Regions from separate parts of the Neobacillus sp. K501 genome, predicted to be linked through region 3. Evidence: riboswitches for the same ligand, from Rfam matches in the RefSeq annotation. Region 3 holds a riboswitch; each other region holds the start of a gene.
The links. A riboswitch is a leader RNA that binds a small molecule or an ion and turns the genes downstream of it on or off. The one in region 3 is predicted to bind S-adenosylmethionine.
Positions count from the first base shown of each region.

Region 1: it holds a riboswitch for S-adenosylmethionine, as region 3 does, so the genes downstream of both, ACWM35_RS15195 (methionine ABC transporter ATP-binding protein) here and ACWM35_RS22890 (methionine biosynthesis PLP-dependent protein) in region 3, are expected to answer to the same signal.
Region 2: it holds a riboswitch for S-adenosylmethionine, as region 3 does, so the genes downstream of both, ACWM35_RS19490 (O-acetylhomoserine aminocarboxypropyltransferase/cysteine synthase family protein) here and ACWM35_RS22890 (methionine biosynthesis PLP-dependent protein) in region 3, are expected to answer to the same signal.

Region 1 covers NZ_JBSLYA010000006.1:170,492-176,252, forward strand. The annotation lists gene ACWM35_RS15185 (MetQ/NlpA family ABC transporter substrate-binding protein) at 1-517, opposite strand, end outside; gene ACWM35_RS15190 (methionine ABC transporter permease) at 539-1,210, opposite strand; gene ACWM35_RS15195 (methionine ABC transporter ATP-binding protein) at 1,200-2,213, opposite strand; SAM riboswitch class I at 2,297-2,402, opposite strand; gene ACWM35_RS15200 (LacI family DNA-binding transcriptional regulator) at 2,542-3,504, opposite strand; gene ACWM35_RS15205 (VOC family protein) at 3,678-4,106, shown strand; gene ACWM35_RS15210 (GIY-YIG nuclease family protein) at 4,177-4,533, opposite strand; gene ACWM35_RS15215 (DUF6530 family protein) at 4,534-5,013, opposite strand; gene ACWM35_RS15220 (MFS transporter) at 5,142-5,761, opposite strand, start outside.
Region 2 covers NZ_JBSLYA010000009.1:168,457-174,217, reverse strand. The annotation lists gene ACWM35_RS19505 (MetQ/NlpA family ABC transporter substrate-binding protein) at 1-379, opposite strand, end outside; gene ACWM35_RS19500 (methionine ABC transporter permease) at 393-1,022, opposite strand; gene ACWM35_RS19495 (methionine ABC transporter ATP-binding protein) at 1,060-2,085, opposite strand; SAM riboswitch class I at 2,254-2,361, opposite strand; gene ACWM35_RS19490 (O-acetylhomoserine aminocarboxypropyltransferase/cysteine synthase family protein) at 2,486-3,802, opposite strand; SAM riboswitch class I at 4,127-4,227, opposite strand; gene ACWM35_RS19485 (SCP2 sterol-binding domain-containing protein) at 4,304-4,663, opposite strand; gene ACWM35_RS19480 (thioredoxin family protein) at 4,769-5,074, opposite strand; gene ACWM35_RS19475 (toprim domain-containing protein) at 5,082-5,438, opposite strand; gene ACWM35_RS19470 (YusG family protein) at 5,572-5,761, opposite strand, start outside.
Region 3 covers NZ_JBSLYA010000014.1:59,224-64,984, reverse strand. The annotation lists gene ACWM35_RS22900 (bifunctional homocysteine S-methyltransferase/methylenetetrahydrofolate reductase) at 1-1,083, opposite strand, end outside; gene metC (cystathionine beta-lyase) at 1,085-2,272, opposite strand; gene ACWM35_RS22890 (methionine biosynthesis PLP-dependent protein) at 2,269-3,384, opposite strand; SAM riboswitch class I at 3,472-3,584, opposite strand; gene ACWM35_RS22885 (polysaccharide biosynthesis protein) at 4,135-5,761, shown strand, end outside.

The sequences.
Region 1 (5,761 bases), on a different contig from region 3:
CTTTTAACGGATCTGCACCTTCATTAATTTTAATAAGGCCTTCGTCACGAAGCGTGTTCAATGCGCGGGCTGCATTTGTCGGATCATTTGGAAGAGTTACCGTTGCCCCCTCTTTCACATCATCAATAGATTTAAATGTATTTGAATAGAGCCCCATCGGTGCAGTTGGTACAGAAATAAGTCCAGTTAAATCCATCTTGTTTTCTTTTTCAAAATTTTCAAGGTAAATCGTATGCTGGAATAGGTTTGCTTGAATGTCACCATTATCTAATGCTTTGTTCGGCTGAATATAATCACTGAATTCAACCACTTCTACCTTATAGCCCTTTTCTTCTAACCCTGGTTTAATCGCTTTTGATACCATGTCACTATAGGGACCAGCTGTTGCACCAATTTTAATTTCTTTTGTTTCTGCTGCTTTTCCCTCACTACTGCTTTCCTTACTAGCAGAACCTCCGCAAGCTGCTAAAACCGCAGCAACTACTACTAAAATAATCCCTGTTAACCACTTTTTCATCATCAATTCCCCTTTTCTTTCTTATCTTTTATCTAAAACTTTGGCAATATAATCACCAAGTAGCTGGATTACCTGAACTAAAACAATTAATATTACAACGGTTGCAATCATAATCGTATTATCGTATCGATAATAACCAAACCGTATCGCTAAATCGCCGATTCCTCCGCCGCCAACGGTACCCGCCATCGCTGAAAAGCCAATTAAACTGATGAGCGTTAAGGTAACTCCAGAAATGATTCCAGACCTCGCTTCAAGCAGCAGTACATCTTTAATAATCATCCACGGTGTAGCACCGGCAGCAATGGCAGCTTCAATAACACCTTTATCAATCTCCCTTAACGCCGTTTCAACAATCCTTGCGAAAAACGGAATTGCCGCAGCTGTAAGTGAAACACTTGCCGCTGTCGGACCAATGGTTGTTCCTACTAAGAAATTTGTTAATGGAATAAGAGCTACTAGTAAAATGATGAACGGGATCGACCGCACCATATTTACGGCAAAGCCTAAAACATTTTGGATCAAACGATTTTCTAAAAACAAACCTTTATCGGTGATATATAATAGAATTCCAACTGGCAGTCCAATCACGATGGCTACTAGTAATGAAATGGTTATCATATAAATCGTTTGAAAAAAAGCGGTATTAATATCTGGAATGAGTTCCACGAGATGCTGAAAATCAAAGCCCATCACGTAACACCTCCACTTGCGCTGCCCGATTCTCGATATATTGAAGGGCAGCTCTGATTTCTTGTTTTTCACCATTCAGCTCCATAATAAAGATGCCGAGAGGGAATTCTTGAATATACTCAATCGAACCGTGGAGGAAGTTGCCTTTTACGTTAAATTGCTGAAGCATATCAGAAATGACCCCCTCTCCAGCTACTTTCCCTTTGAATGTCACCTTCACAATGGGTCCTTCGCATCCATTTAAAATGACTTCTGGTATTTCTAAGGAAACAACACTTTCAATAAACTCTTTTGTTAATTCCGTTTGAGGATTGGCAAAGATATCATAGACAGCACCTTCTTCTATGACTTTTCCATCCTGCATGATCGCCATCCGGTTGCAGATTTCCTTTACAACATCCATTTCATGGGTAATTAAAACAATGGTAATATTGAGTTCTTTATTGATTTTTTTTAATAGATTTAAAATCGACTTTGTTGTCGTTGGGTCGAGTGCAGATGTTGCTTCGTCACATAGTAACACCTTTGGGTTGTTGGCAAGCGCCCGCGCTATACCAACCCGCTGTTTTTGACCGCCGCTTAGCTGTGCGGGATAAACATCTCTTTTATCCGAAAGACCAACCATCTCAAGCAGCTCTTCTACCCTTTCTTTGATTTGGTCGGCTGGTATCTTGGCCGCCTTTAGGGAAAAAACAATATTCTCGAACACTGTTTTTTGGCTGATTAAGTAGAAATGCTGGAAGATCATCCCGATTTTTAACCGTGCCAGTCGAAGATTCTCACCCTTTAAAGAAGTTAGATCAATACCATCTACCGTAATACTTCCAGAGGTTGGCCGCTCTAGCAGATTAATACAGCGCAACAGCGAACTTTTTCCGGCACCTGAATAACCAACAATTCCAAATATCTCGCCCTCTTGCACGGATAACGAGACTTCATCAACACCTTTTATGCTCCCATTTTTTGTTTTATAAACTTTTGAAAGATTCCGAATTTCAATCATATGATTACCCTCTTTTTTTAAAAATCAAGAACAAAAAATGCCCCTTTCAACTGAAAGGGGCATCGAAATACATTCTATATCTCGACTTATCTTTCAGAATGAAAGTCATTCTGCAGGAATTGGCACCTTCCCAAAAAGGGGGTTGCCGGACGTCATAGGGCCTTGTCCCTCGGTCACTCTCGATAAGTTCAATTAATTATTAAATTAGGATTATTTAGATACTACTAAGCTATCTTTATTTTGTCAATCGTCTAAAAATAACCTTCACTTTCGTTAACCGCTTTCATTCCGATAAAATCAACCAAAATAGTAGGGTTAAAAAATTTTTTCAAACAGTTCGTCGTACGATCAAGTGGACGGGTATTTCCTCGTAAGTGAGCTTTTCATTATTTACAGCTTGATTAAAAAGCTTTCTTCCAATCTCAACAAGAGGGATTTCAATGGTTGTGATGTTCATCATTTTAGCAATCGGCTGATTATCAAAACCGATAATCGCAAGTTCATTGGGAATGGAAATGTTTTGCTGTTGGGCACAGGTAACAATTCCAGCAGCCACTTGGTCACCGGTGACTAATAAGGCAGATGGTGGATTAACCATCTGCTTAATCTGCTCAATCACTTGCTCTCCATCTTCAAAATACAAGCAATCATCAAAGATATATTCAGAGCGAAACGGTAACTTGTATTTTTCATTAAAATCCTTATAGGCCAATCCTCTAGCCTTACTGCTCGGACCTGTTTTGCGACCAATACAATAACCTATTTTTTGATGACCTTCACGATATAAATAATCCAAGGCAAAAGAAAAGTTTTTATAATGGTCGATGAAGGTGGAAGAAGCTTCTTTCCCTTTGGTATCTTCACAAAAAACAATTGGTCCATAAGGTAAGTATTCTTCAATTTTGGACCACTCACAAATTCTCGAACAAATGATGAGGGCATCAACCTGCTTTTGCTTAAGCATCCGTAATGCCTCTATTTCCCTGCTCCTCACATAATTGGTTTGGATTAATACTAGATTATAGTTTTGCTTTAATGCCTCAGTTGCAATTCCATTAACCAACTGGGCAAAGTATGGATGATTTGAAAATGGAATGACCACACCAACAAGAAAGGTCTTCCCTTTACTTAAATGAACGGCATTTATATTCCGCTGATAATTACTCTTTCGGATCGCTTCTAAAACGGCTTTTCTTTTTTCATCCTTCACATAAGGATGCTGGTTCAATACACGGGAAACAGTCGTGACTGAAACTCCCGCCATTTTTGCCAAATCCCGAATATTTGCCACGTTATCACCTTTTCACTAAATAACTTTTCAGTACCCCTTACATTTATTATTATCCTACCACATTTTTCATTCAGTCTCTTATTTGCATAATAGTTCCTTTTCATTATTGATTAATTATCCTAATTTGGGTAAAAATGGAGTTGTATAACGAATCTAATTTGGGAGTGAAGCAAATGTCTGTAGATGTTTATCTTAATTTTAATGGCAATTGCCGGGAAGCGGTAGAATTTTATGCCAAGGTTTTTGGTTCTGAAGTACCGAAAATGATGACTTTCGGTGAAACACCACAAGATCCAAATTATCCAATGCCGGAAGAAGCGAAAAATTTAGTTATGCACACAAGACTGAACATCGCTGGAAGCAATGTCATGTTTTCAGATACTTTCCCAGGCATGCCGTTTGTGGAAGGCAACAACATTACCCTTTCCTTAATCAGTAATAATACGGACGATCTTACCTCCTGGTTTAACCAATTAAAAGAAGGCGGCAAGGTAGGGATGGAGCTTCAAGAAACATTCTGGAGCAAGCTCTACGGTCAAGTAACCGATAAATTTGGAATTCACTGGCAGATTAACTACGACAATGGTGAAATGGCCTGGTAAAACGAAAAGCGGAAGCGCCTTGGTCAGGGGCATATAAAAAGGATAGGGAGCAGTTCCCTATCCTTTTGCATTACTTTTTATAAAATTCTAATCCTTCGTTACTCAATTTTTCTTCCCAAATAAACTGCAACACAGCTAATTCTTCAGAGTAGTCGGTTTTGGCTTCATCCTTATCATATTCAAGATTCTCGAGGATCTCCATCTCAAAGTTTTCTTCCCCCTGTTGCTTCCACGCCTTGGTTAATTCGCGATTGGGGTGAAATCCTGATTGCAACTTGACGATACTGCTGTTCATTCTTGCCTTTAAATTGGCCGTCGCTTCAAGGAAACACTTATTATCCGATTTTGAACGAATGATATAGATGCCCATCGGGTGCTTCATTTCTCTATACTGCAATTTTAATTCCTTTTTTCGATTACTCTCCATTTAATATCCCATCTCTTTCAAGATACTTGATAAAGTCCGCAGCCGTTCACCAATTAGCTCATCATCATGGCTAAGCGCCTGACTGAACAATTGAATATCTTCATCAATTTTTTCATTGTCCGTACAAACAGCAACCGTCATTGCATCACCTTGAATTCCTACTCTGTCGATCATCGGATTTTCTGGATCATACAATTTCTCATATTGATAGGCTTCGCGAAAATGAAGCTTGGCCCGACTAACAAGAATCGCAAGATCAAGGACACGATGGAGCGGTAATTCCTCAGATTGCCTAGACCATTTTTCTCCTGTATATCGCCACACTTTAGCCGAAATATCAACCTTGCCACGATCATTCCACTGAGCCAATCCTAAAGAAAGACCCTTCGCATCCGATTGATAAGCATTTCTCCCGTCTACATTCTCGTAGTTCTCAGATACGATAACAGGTTTATGTTTTAAATTAGTTGGGATTTTCATAAATTTCTACCGCCTTATATTTAGTAATTTAGTAAATTACTGATTTACTAAATATAAGTATAACGACATTCATTTAGGTTTTCAAGCTGCAAAAAGGAACTAGAGCTCGTCTAGTTCCTTTTATTTGTTTACGATGTGACTCGCGCTTCACTTTTAACCACTCTATCCCGCTCCAATTGTGGGTGAGCCTTTCTAATAACAGATGGCCTCGCCAGAAATAGAACAACTCCAAGGAAGATACATGCAGAGACTAGGAGAATCCATTGTGCTGGGAAGACATCATACAAGAAACCGTAAAGCACCATCCCTAAAGGCATTAACGCCATTGCCATCGTTTCAAGTATCGAAAAAACCCGGCCCTTATAATCGTCATCGATTTGTTTTTGCATCATCACCTGCATGGGTGTATTCACGATAATGACTAATGATCCTAAACTAAACATCAACAGCAGGTAATAACCAAAAACGACCCCATAGGACATTTTTATCAGTAATGGCATAGCAATCGCGCCCATGATGCCCCCCATTCCAAGGATCCCCCGCTTTGATACTAGTAACGGAAATTTCACATCTTTTCTTATAGAAAAATAAATCGAAAACAACAACATACCGATGGCAAATCCACCTTGTGTAAAGCCAAAATGCTGAGAAGCCATTTTCATTTTTTCAATGAGGATAAAGGAGTAGCCTACTTCAAATGCTGAAAAGAGAAAATTTATTAACAGCGAAATCCAAATGATGGTCATCA
Region 2 (5,761 bases), on a different contig from region 3:
ATTTCTTAGAATAAACGCCAATTGGTTCGATATGAATACCGCCAGCATTAACAAAATCATAACCATTTTCTTCGATTTGAGAATTTAAATAAGGAATGTGTTGGAAATAGTTTGCATCTAGTTCTTTAGATTCTAACGCTTTGTTTGGTAATACATAATCTTGGAATGTTTCAATTTTTAATTCAATACCCTTTTCTTCAAGAATCGGTTTTGCTTCCTCTAAAATTTCTGCATGAGGAACGTTAGAAGCACCTACGACTAATTCCGTTTTTTCACCAGCTTCTTCACCGCCGCCATCAGACTTCTCTTCTGATGTTCCACAAGCTGCTAAAACCAATACAAATGATACTGCTAATAATAAACTTAACCACTTTTTCATTTTGACCTCTCCTTTATCGTTTATCTAATTTTGTAGTGATAAGATCACCAATAAACTGAATGATAAAAACAATGACTAAGATGATAATCGTTGCAACTAAGGTTACATCGTTTCGACTTCGCTGGAAGCCTTCGAGATAGGCAAGGTTACCAAGTCCACCTGCTCCAATGACACCGGCCATGGCTGTATATCCAACAAGCGCAATCGCCGTAACGGTAATACCAGAAACTAGAGCTGGCATAGATTCTGGGAGTAAAACCTTCCAGATAATCGTATTCGTGGTTGCCCCCATGGATTTTGCTGCTTCAATGACACCTTTATCAATTTCCCTCAAGCCAATCTCAACCATTCGTGCATAGAACGGCGCGGCTCCAATAATTAAGGCAGGGAGTGCAGCATTCTCACCAATCATCGTACCAACCAATAACTTAGTGAATGGAATTAATAGTACGATTAAGATAATAAAAGGAATCGAACGAAAAATATTAACAAAAGCTCCAATAACGGTGTTGACCGGTTTGTTTTCCCAGAGATTGCCTTTACCAGTTAGAAATAACAGCAAACCAAGTAAAATTCCTAGAATAAATGTAGCTAGGACCGATACTCCTGACATATAAAGCGTTTGGACTGTTGCTTCCCACATTTCTTCCCAATCAATTTCTTGAAAATATGGTTGATTACTATTCACTTGTTACCACCTCCACTCCAACTTGCTGCGAGCGAATGTAGTCTACCGCTTTATTCACTTCTGCAACCTCACCATCTAAATGGATAAACAAGGTTCCATAGGAGCCGCTTTGCGTTTGTGAGATCTTCCCTTGGAGGATATTTACGGTCACCTGATGATGACGAATCAAATTGGTGATAACCGGCTGCTCAGCTGATTCCCCAATAAACGTAAGCTGGATAACCTGACCAGAATGGTAACGATCAAGAAGATGCTCCGCCGTTTCTTTCGTTTCTTCCGGCTCGGTAACCTGTTGAACGAATCTCTTTGTAATCGGCTGCTGTGGATTTTTGAATACATCCAATACAGGACCAAGTTCCACCACTTTGCCACTTTCCATGACAGCAACCTGATGGCAAATTTTACGAATGACATGCATTTCGTGCGTAATTAACACGATTGTTAGCCCAAGCCTTTTATTAATGTCAACCAATAATTCCAAAATCGAATCGGTCGTTTGTGGATCAAGTGCCGAGGTTGCCTCGTCACAAAGTAAAACCTTTGGATTGTTTGCAAGTGCTCTAGCAATCCCAACCCGCTGTTTTTGTCCGCCGCTTAGTTGGGAAGGATAAGCATTTTCTCGACCCTCTAATCCGACTAATTTTATTAATTCGTTAACTCGCTTTTGTCTTTCAGGCCCTTTCACGCCAGCGATTTCTAGCGGGAAGGCGATATTCTCACTTACTGTTCTCGACCAGAGCAAGTTGAAATGCTGAAAGATCATGCTAATTTCCTGACGTGCCTTCCGAAGTTCACTGCCTTTTATCTTTGATATCACTCGGCCCGCAACCGTAACAGAACCTTCTGTTGGCAGCTCCAAACCATTTAACATGCGGATTAAGGTACTTTTACCTGCACCACTATAACCAATGACGCCAAATATTTCTCCTTCTTTAATTTCCAGATTCACATTGTCGACCGCTTTGAGCTGTCCCTGCTTGGAAGGAAAAATCTTTCGGACATCTTTTATTGAAATCATCGAATCACCTACTTTTTATCCAGAAAGTTAAATAATAATTACGAAAATTCAGAATGTGTTTCTTGCCTTACATATAGGTTTTGACTGTTTATATGAAAAGATTCTTATTTTACTAAAATAAAAAACCTTTCTGCAGGCGGGCAGAAAGGCATCATAAATGAATCCTTTCTCCCATCTTCCAAAGCATACGCTTTGTGTGAATTGGCACCATTTCAATAAAATATTGACGGTTGCCGGGCTTCATCGGGCACATCCCTCCACCTCTCTTGATAAGAGCATTAAGCAATCCTATATTCAATTAATTCGTTCACTGATTAAAGTAATTATTTTATTACGAAAGCTATCGTATCATGGATAAAAAGAGCTGTCAACGAAATTTTCTTCCTATTTCGAAAAAAAGTTAAGCTTCTGCCTTTAGGGATCCAACACCTGTCGCTGCCTCAATTGCCGCTTCTAAATCCTCGATGATATCGTCCACATTCTCGATTCCAATCGAGAGGCGAATTAAATCCTCGGAAACACCAGAAGCTTTTAACCCCTCAGCATCTAACTGCTGATGCGTGGTGCTGGCAGGATGAATAATAAGGCTTTTGGCATCGCCAACATTGGCAACATGAGCAAATAATTGCACAGAATTAATTACTTTTGCCCCTGCTTCTCGGCCGCCTTTAATTCCAAACACAATCATCGATCCTGCCCCTTTAGGCAAATACTTCGTTGCTAATTCGGAATCAGGATGGGAGGCATGACCCGGGTAGGAAACCCAATCCACCGCAGGGTGATTCACTAAATATTCCACGACCGCTTTTGTATTGGCGACATGCTCTTTCATCCGTACATGCAAGGTTTCAAGACCTAGCGTAAACAAAAAGGCATTTTGTGGGCTAAGTGACGGTCCTAAGTCACGCAGCAGCTGTACACGTGCTTTCACAATGTAGGCCACTGCACCTAGTGCCTCTGCATAGACAAGATCATGGTAGCTGGCATCCGGTGTCGTAAACCCAGGGAATTTCGCTGAATTCCAGTCAAATTTCCCACCATCCACTATGACACCGCCTGTTGTTGTTCCATTGCCTAAAAGCCATTTCGTGGCAGAATGAACGACTATATCGGCACCATGTTCGATTGGCCGGCATAAATACGGTGTAGCAAAAGTATTATCAATGATTAATGGAATACCAGACTCATGAGCAATCTCAGCTACTTTTTCAATATCAAGAACGCGAAGGCTCGGATTACCAATTGTTTCAGCAAATACTGCCTTTGTTTTTTCAGTGATCGCATCACGGAAATTCTCTGGGTTCTCAGGGTCGACAAATTTCACCTTGATCCCGTACTTAGGCAGGGTAACAGCAAATAGGTTATAAGTACCGCCATAAAGAGTAGAAGCTGAAACAATTTCATCCCCAGCCTCAGCAATATTTAAAATGGCTAATGTAATCGCGGCCATACCACTTGCCACGGCAAGGGCTCCAACCCCTCCCTCTAAGAGAGCAATTCTTTCTTCGAAGACGGTGGTTGTCGGGTTATGAATACGGGTGTATATGTAGCCTGACTCCTTTAAAGCAAACAGGTTTGCAGCATGTTCTGTATCTTTGAATTGATAGGCATTGTTTTGGTAAATCGGTACTGCTCTTGCTCCTGTAACCGGGTCTGGAGATAGTCCTCCATGAACACCTAGTGTTTCAAAACGATATTTTTTTTGATTCTCTCCCATACAAACATTCCTCCTATATTTTAATATTGTCTCTTATCGTAATCTAGGCTGATTTCGAAGTGGTTGGATTAAGCGGAGAAATTCCGGTTAATCCGGGAAATAACCCTATTTCCATAAAAATAAGGGAAGTATTTCCGCTTAAGTAGATAAATTTTTTAATATTTCTCCTTTTTTAGAGAGATAAGAGTAAATTCTCCGCTTATTTCCCCTTTCTAAGCTTCAAAATAGAGATTAGCGGAAAATTCTCCGCTTATCGATGTTCCGCTAGAGCAAAAAACTAGCCTATAATAAAAACCCCTCTTCAAGAAGAGGGGCGGTACGCTCTTCTTATCTTTCAGAGTAATACTCTGCTGGAATTAGCACCGTGTTGTATAACCGGTTGCCGGGCATCGTCGGGCCAGTCCCTCCGCCTCTCTGGATAAGATATTTATTGAATTGTCATTATTGATTGAATATTTAAAAAGATAATACACTATTGTAGGAGAAGCCGTCAATAGCTTTTTAGGAAATTAATTTTCTTTTTTGTCCATCAGGCTTTGTTAAATAAAATATCGACTCTAGCAATAATATGGTGCGAAAGGAGCCTGTAACTTTTAACTGCCCGCCCCTCATAAAATATCTTAATTTTTTCTCACCTTTTATTAGGCTTTTTATCGACTCCGCATCACCGGAAATCTCGCAGGAAATTGCTTTTTGTTTATTCTCTTCTAGAAAGATTGCGGCACCACGATGAAAAGCCATTTCGATCGTGTTTTGTTCATAAACCAATTTAATTACAAGCATTTCTAGGTTTTCCATCAATTTCAACAAATGTTCACGCTCTTTAATGGTGGTAAGAAAAGCTTTTACGGCATCTCTCATTTCAATCCCTCCGATTACCTGCTCACCCTATATATTCAGGAAATCGATTAAAATCCCTTTGTTATTCTTTCGACAAAAAAAACAGATGCCATAGCATCCGTTTTCTTATATATAGGTTTTTATTTTTTCATACAGATAAGGGACTGAGTGAAATGCGTAAACCGTTTCCACAACCTTGCCATTTTTGAAAAAAAGTAAACAAGGAACACTTTCAATTGCAAAATCTTCTGCAATCTCAGGAAAATAATTCAAATTCATTTTCCCCATATTTATATCGACCATTTGCTCAATTATTTGAAGCATTCGTGATGCGAGCTGACAAGTACCACATAGGGGTGTATAAAAGTAAACCAGACCAGTAGCATGTTGTTTAGTGAATGATGATAACTCATCAAGGCTCCATTCGTTCATTCGTTTATCAGCCCATTTCTAAGTACTCAGAATGGACATCGATGTTTGCACCTATGAGAACCGTTGCTAGGTGGTATACAGGTGCGGTAGCTACTTCACGATACATCCGATCAATATACAGGTGCTCAGCATTAGGAAATTCTCTTTTCAATAGTTTACGCAGCTTTTCACCTGCATCATCAGCGTCAACGAGGATGTAGACGTCTTTATCTTCAAGGGAATCAATCAATTCATCCAATTTGGTGATGCTAATCGTACCATTCGTACAAATAATTTCAATTGGCTCCTTTAAGATGCTCTTTACTTTTTTCTTGTCTGATTTTCCTTCAACAATAAGGACCTTGTCAGCAAATGAGTCACTCATCATCCATCACCTATTATTAAGTATGTTATTTGTTTAATGTTAACATATTCGAGAAGTATAATAACGTGTTTAATATGTTAACTATACCATGAATGCCCATTTGATAATAGGTGTCTGCACTTTCTCAAAGGCTTTAACACCATCCACCATCATCACAATCTGTATATTTTGCGTCGGGCTGTTCCGTAACGGATACATGCTGATATATCTTCCGCTGATCTACTTCAAAATGATGATCAAGCTGCACTTCCATATCCCCCGGCAATTTGATTTTTCCAATCGATGTATTTTCTAGAAATAATTCTATTTCTCCATTTTGCATT
Region 3 (5,761 bases):
AGCTAATGAATTATCCGCCATTGTAATAGCATCAATGCCAGCTTCCTTCAACACTTTTGCACCTTCGAAAAATTTACTCGTATCCAGTTTCCTAGGAGTATCCAATTCTACGATAACGGAAGGTCTCTCTTTAACAATTTCTTCAAGCGGTTGGAAATCTCGTTTGAAGGTACGTGCTTCAACAACGATTTTCCGTTGTTCCAATTTTACAATTTTTTCGGTTATTGGAGTACTGTTTTTAAGTACTGAAGCAAAAGCCCGAATATGTTCCGGTGTTGTACCACAGCATCCCCCCAGTAACCGTATCCCTTGCTGGCGAAAGCCTTGAGCGGATTTTCGAAAATAATCGGCATCACCTTCATAGTGGAATTTTCCGTCCGTATAGGCAGGAAGACTAGCGTTCGGATAGGCTGATAGAAAGCTATGTGCAGGCAGTTCAATTTGTTCAAGAGCTGTCAGCATATGATGCGGACCGAGCCGGCAATTAAGACCGACCACATCGGCACCTAGGTTTTCCAGCCTTTTTAATGCATCATTAACGGGTGTCTGATCCTGCAAGATACCTGGTTCTTGTAAGGACACTTGTGCAATGATGGGTATTTTCGTTTCCTTGCGGGCGATCGTTAGGACCGTTTCAAGTTCTTCAAGGTCATAAAAGGTTTCCAGTAACAGCCCGTCAACACCTTCTAGTAAGAGACAATATAATTGCTCTCGGAAGCTTCGTTTCAATTCCTCCAGTGTGATGGAATTTGGCTTAATCCCGCGATTTCCGCCAAGGGTGCCTAGGACATAGGCATTCTTGGCGGCTGCTCTTTTTGCATTTTGGACCGCGGCGCTATTGATTTCTTTAACAGAATCCTCGAGACCGTATCTTTGCAGCTTTAAATAATTGGCGGCATAGGTGTTGGTTTGAATGACGTCTGCACCAGCATCTACATAGGCTTTATGGATTTCCTGGATTTTTTCTCCATGAGAGAGGTTTAATTCCTCAAAGCAGCTATCTGTCCCAAATGAATAAAGAAGGGTACCCATTGCACCATCAGCTATTAAAATTTGTTTTTCTAATTTTTCTAATAAGGTCATATTATTTCTCCTTTATCAAGGACAAATGTTTTTCTTTTACAGCGTCTAGCGCATGGGAAAAATCTTTTATTAGATCCTCTGAATTTTCCAGTCCGACAGAGAGACGAAGGAGGCTATTTTTAATTCCTCTTTTTTCCCTTTCGGCTAGTGGCATCGCCGCATGAGACATCTTGGCAGGATAGGATAAAATCGATTCCACAGCGCCAAGACTAACAGCGAATACAGGTATTTTTACAGTGGAAACAAAGGTCCGAACTGCTTCCTCATTAACGAGTTCAAATGAAAAAACAGCCCCTGCTCCATTTGCCTGAGTATTTTGGAGTTCATACTGTGGGTGGTTTGGAAGACCAGGATAATAGACTTTTTCGATCAGCGGATGTGACGCTAGAAATTCAGCAACTTTAAGAGCTGATTTCTGTGATTGTTCTAGCCGAACATGAAGCGTTTTTAAGCCTCTAAGCACAAGCCAAGCATCCTGAACCCCTAGTACAGCTCCAAAAGAATTTTGTAAAAATCCGAGCCTTTTGGCCAAGCCAGCATCGTTCACTACCGCAAGTCCTGCAATGACATCGCTATGACCAGATAGAAATTTCGTCGCACTATGAAGGACGACATCTGCCCCGAGCTCAAATGGTTTTTGCAGGGCAGGAGTGAGAAAAGTATTATCAACAAAGACAAGGGCGTTATTTTCTTTAGCAATTTCACTAACCGCTTTAATATCGGTTACTTTTAATGTAGGGTTTGAGGGAGTTTCAACATAGAATGCCTTTGTATTTGGCTGAGTAGCAGCCCTTACCTGACCTAAGTCAGTCATATCGACAAAGGTATGTTCAATTCCGAAGCGGGAAAGAACTTCGGTAACCATTCGAAACGTCCCGCCATAGACATCCTCCGTAATGACGACGTGATCACCGGATGAAAGAAGTAGAAAAGCTGTAGATATCGCAGCCATTCCTGATGAAAAGGCAAAGCCTTTCGAACCTCCTTCTAATTCTGCAATCACATCTTCCAGCGCTTCCCTTGTCGGATTTAAGCTGCGGCTATAATCATATTTTCCAAACTGGTCGATTTTTGATTGATGAAAGGTGGAAGCGTGTTGGATAGGGACACTGACCGCTCCCGTTGCAGGATCAAACTTGTGTCGATTATGCAGTAGCTTCGTTTCAAAACAAAATTCTTCGCTTGTCATTTACCAATCACTCCCTCTTTTAGTTTGGAAAAAGCTCGTTCAAGATCGTTAATAATATCCTCTGGATCTTCAATCCCGACAGAAAAACGTAATAAGCGGTTGCAGACACCGGATTGGATACGGACTTCTTCTGGAATATCAGCGTGAGTCTGTGTTGCCGGGTAAGTAATAAAGCTTTCTGTACCCCCGAGGCTTTCAGCAAAGGTGATAAGGGCTAAATTTTGTAAAAATGGGTTCACACATGCTTCATCTTTAACACGAAATGAAACCATTCCACCTTTGCCAGGATAAAGAACATCGGTTACCGCTTCATGATTAGAAAGATATTCAACAATTTCCTTTGCATTTTTTTCATGTTTTTTCATCCGGAGCGATAAAGTTTTCATGCCTCGCATTAATAACCAGGAATCGAATGGACTGAGGACTGCACCAGCTCCGTTGTGGTAGAGTGCTAGTTCATCACAAAGTTCTTTCCCTTTAGCTACAATGAGTCCGGCAAGAACATCATTATGGCCGCCGAGATATTTCGTCGCACTATGAATGACAATATCAGCCCCAAGCAGAATCGGCTGTTGAAGAACAGGAGTGTAGAATGTGTTATCAACAATCAACAATATTCCATGTTCCTTGGCAATTTCAGAAACAGCGGCTATATCGGACTGCTGCATTAGAGGATTGGTCGGGGTTTCAAGGAAGATTGCTTTTGTTTGTGGTGTAATCTTACGTTCAATCTCCTCGGGACAACATGTATTAACGTATTCCGCCTTTAATCCCCATTTTTTATAGCCTTTATCTAATAATCGATAGGTTCCGCCATATAAATCTTCACTTACAAGCCATTCATCTCCCGCTTGAAACAAGGACAAAACCGTAAAAATCGCAGCCATACCTGAACTGCAGGCAAATCCTTGATCTCCCCCTTCTAAATCCGCAATGGCTTGTTCAAGGAGCTGGCGTGTTGGATTACCTGTACGAACGTAATCAAAACCAGTGGATTGCCCAATCCCCTCATGCCGGTAGGCAGTTGAAAAATAAACGGGCGGATTAACGGTGCCTGTCACCGTATCACTGCGATTTCCAATTTGGGCAAGCTTCGTATCAATCTTAAACATCACAACCACTCCTATTTAATAAAAATATAAATAAAAAAAGTCTTCTTTAAGAAGAAGACTTTTGTCAGTACAACACAGTTGTCATTCTTCTTATCTCGCAAATTCGTAAATTTGCAGGACGTAGCACCTTTTCAATGAAAAATTCATTGAAGGTTGCTGAGACTTCATAGGGCCATTCCCTCTGCCTCTCTTGATAAGAACTAATATTTAGACTTTTTATAAAATTTACACCATTAGAGGAGAGACTGTCAACTTATTTTCAAATAAATATACTAAGATATCTCAAGTGAAAGTTCGTTATAAAGGAAAAAGTAGAAAGTGGGATAAGTAAATTAAGCTATAACTTTAGAAGTGTGAATTTTAAGAATAATAGTTAAATTCGCCACATTTCCATTGACTTGTTCTATATAATGAACTAACATGAGGTATAAGAACTAGTCTATGTGTTTTATATAGAATGTTTTGTTGTAGTCTATTTCTTAAGTAACAAATGGATAATTTAATAAAAAGGTGTTTTTTTTGGAAAAATCGTTCTTTAATAAGAACAAAAATATTTTGGTGATACCTCCTTTCCATTATCAATGGGGGTACTCGGTCATGCTGTGGGTCGATAGACCTTAGACGCTAGTCGTCAAGGGGATGATGTGAGGACGGGTTAGATGCCCAAATAAAAAATTTAAAGTATGGACTCTTATGAAAGAGTCTATACTTTAAATTTTTTATTAAGAAAAAGGGAAAGGAATGGGGATTTTGACTTATCGCCAAAGAATATCGTTTTTTATCTTTATTGACTCATTTATTGTCTTAGCATCTATCTTCTCCAGTCGGTTTTTGGTAGGAGGAACTTTGAATGTGGTTACTTCTTCAACCTTATTAATCGCGGTGACTATATTACTCAGTCAATATTTCCTTTCATTTCGCTTCAAGTTATATAAAAAGGCATGGGAATATGCAAGTATTGGGGAATTGTTAAGCATTTTAAAGGTTGTAACCTTATCAATCCTGATCTCAGCTGGAGCAGAGCAATTATTAATAGGTGAAATTTCCTTTCGTTTGCTAACAGTGGTGTGGTTATTGAATTTGTTGTTTATGGGAGGGTTACGCTTTAGTTGGAGATTGTTCCGAGACACATATTTAAATAGGGCAAATAACAATCAGCGTACACTCATCGTTGGAGCAGGATCAGCCGGGATGATGGTCGCAAGACAATTAAAACAGAATAATGAAGCTGATTTATTTCCAGTGGGGTTTATTGATGATGATATCAAAAAGCATAAACTTGATATTTTAGGGATTCCGGTAATGGGTGGAATCACTAGAATTGAAGAAATCGTGAAAAAGCTTGATATTAATAATATTGTCATTGCCATCCCGTCACTAAGTAAAAAAGAGTTAAATAACATATTTTTGGAGTGTGCTAAGACTAGTGCCAAGACGCAGATATTACCGATGCTAGAAGACCTAATGACAGGAAAAGTATCTATAAAACAGTTTCGTGATGTTCAAGTGGAAGATTTATTAGGCAGGGATCCAGTTGAATTAGATCTGAATAGTATATCGGAATATATCACGAATAAAGTGGTATTAGTAACAGGTGCAGGGGGATCCATCGGCTCAGAAATTTGTCGGCAGATTGCTCAATTTTCGCCCCAAAAACTTATTTTATTAGGGCATGGAGAAAATAGCATTTACTCCATTGAAATGGAGTTGAAAAATTCCTACCAAAATACGGATATAGAATTTGTTCCGGTTATTGCCGATTTACAAGACTTAAAGAAAATGATGTTTGCAATGAGCTTATACCAGCCGGATGTTGTCTATCATGCAGCTGCCCATAAACATGTACCATTAATGGAATGTAATCCAGAAGAGGCTGTTAAAAATAACATAATTGGCACACTGAATGCGGCAAAGGCAGCAAGTTGGAGTCATGTGAAAACCTTTGTGATGATATCGTCTGATAAAGCCGTGAATCCAACAAGTGTCATGGGGGCAACAAAGAGGATTGCCGAAATGATTATACAAAACATGGACCAGGAAAGTAGAACGAAATTTGTTGCCGTACGTTTTGGTAATGTACTTGGGAGCAGAGGAAGTGTGATTCCGCTATTTAAGAGCCAAATTGAAAAGGGCGGTCCTGTTACGGTTACACATCCTGACATGGTTCGATATTTTATGACGATTCCCGAAGCTTCAAGGCTAGTCCTCCAAGCTGGTGCACTGGCAAAGGGAGGAGAGATTTTTATTTTAGATATGGGCGAGCCTGTAAAAATTGTAGATTTGGCTAAAAATCTCATAAAACTCTCCGGGTACTCCATTGAAGAAATCGGAATTGAATACACAGGCGTACGTCCAGGTGAGAAGCTTTTTGAGGAAT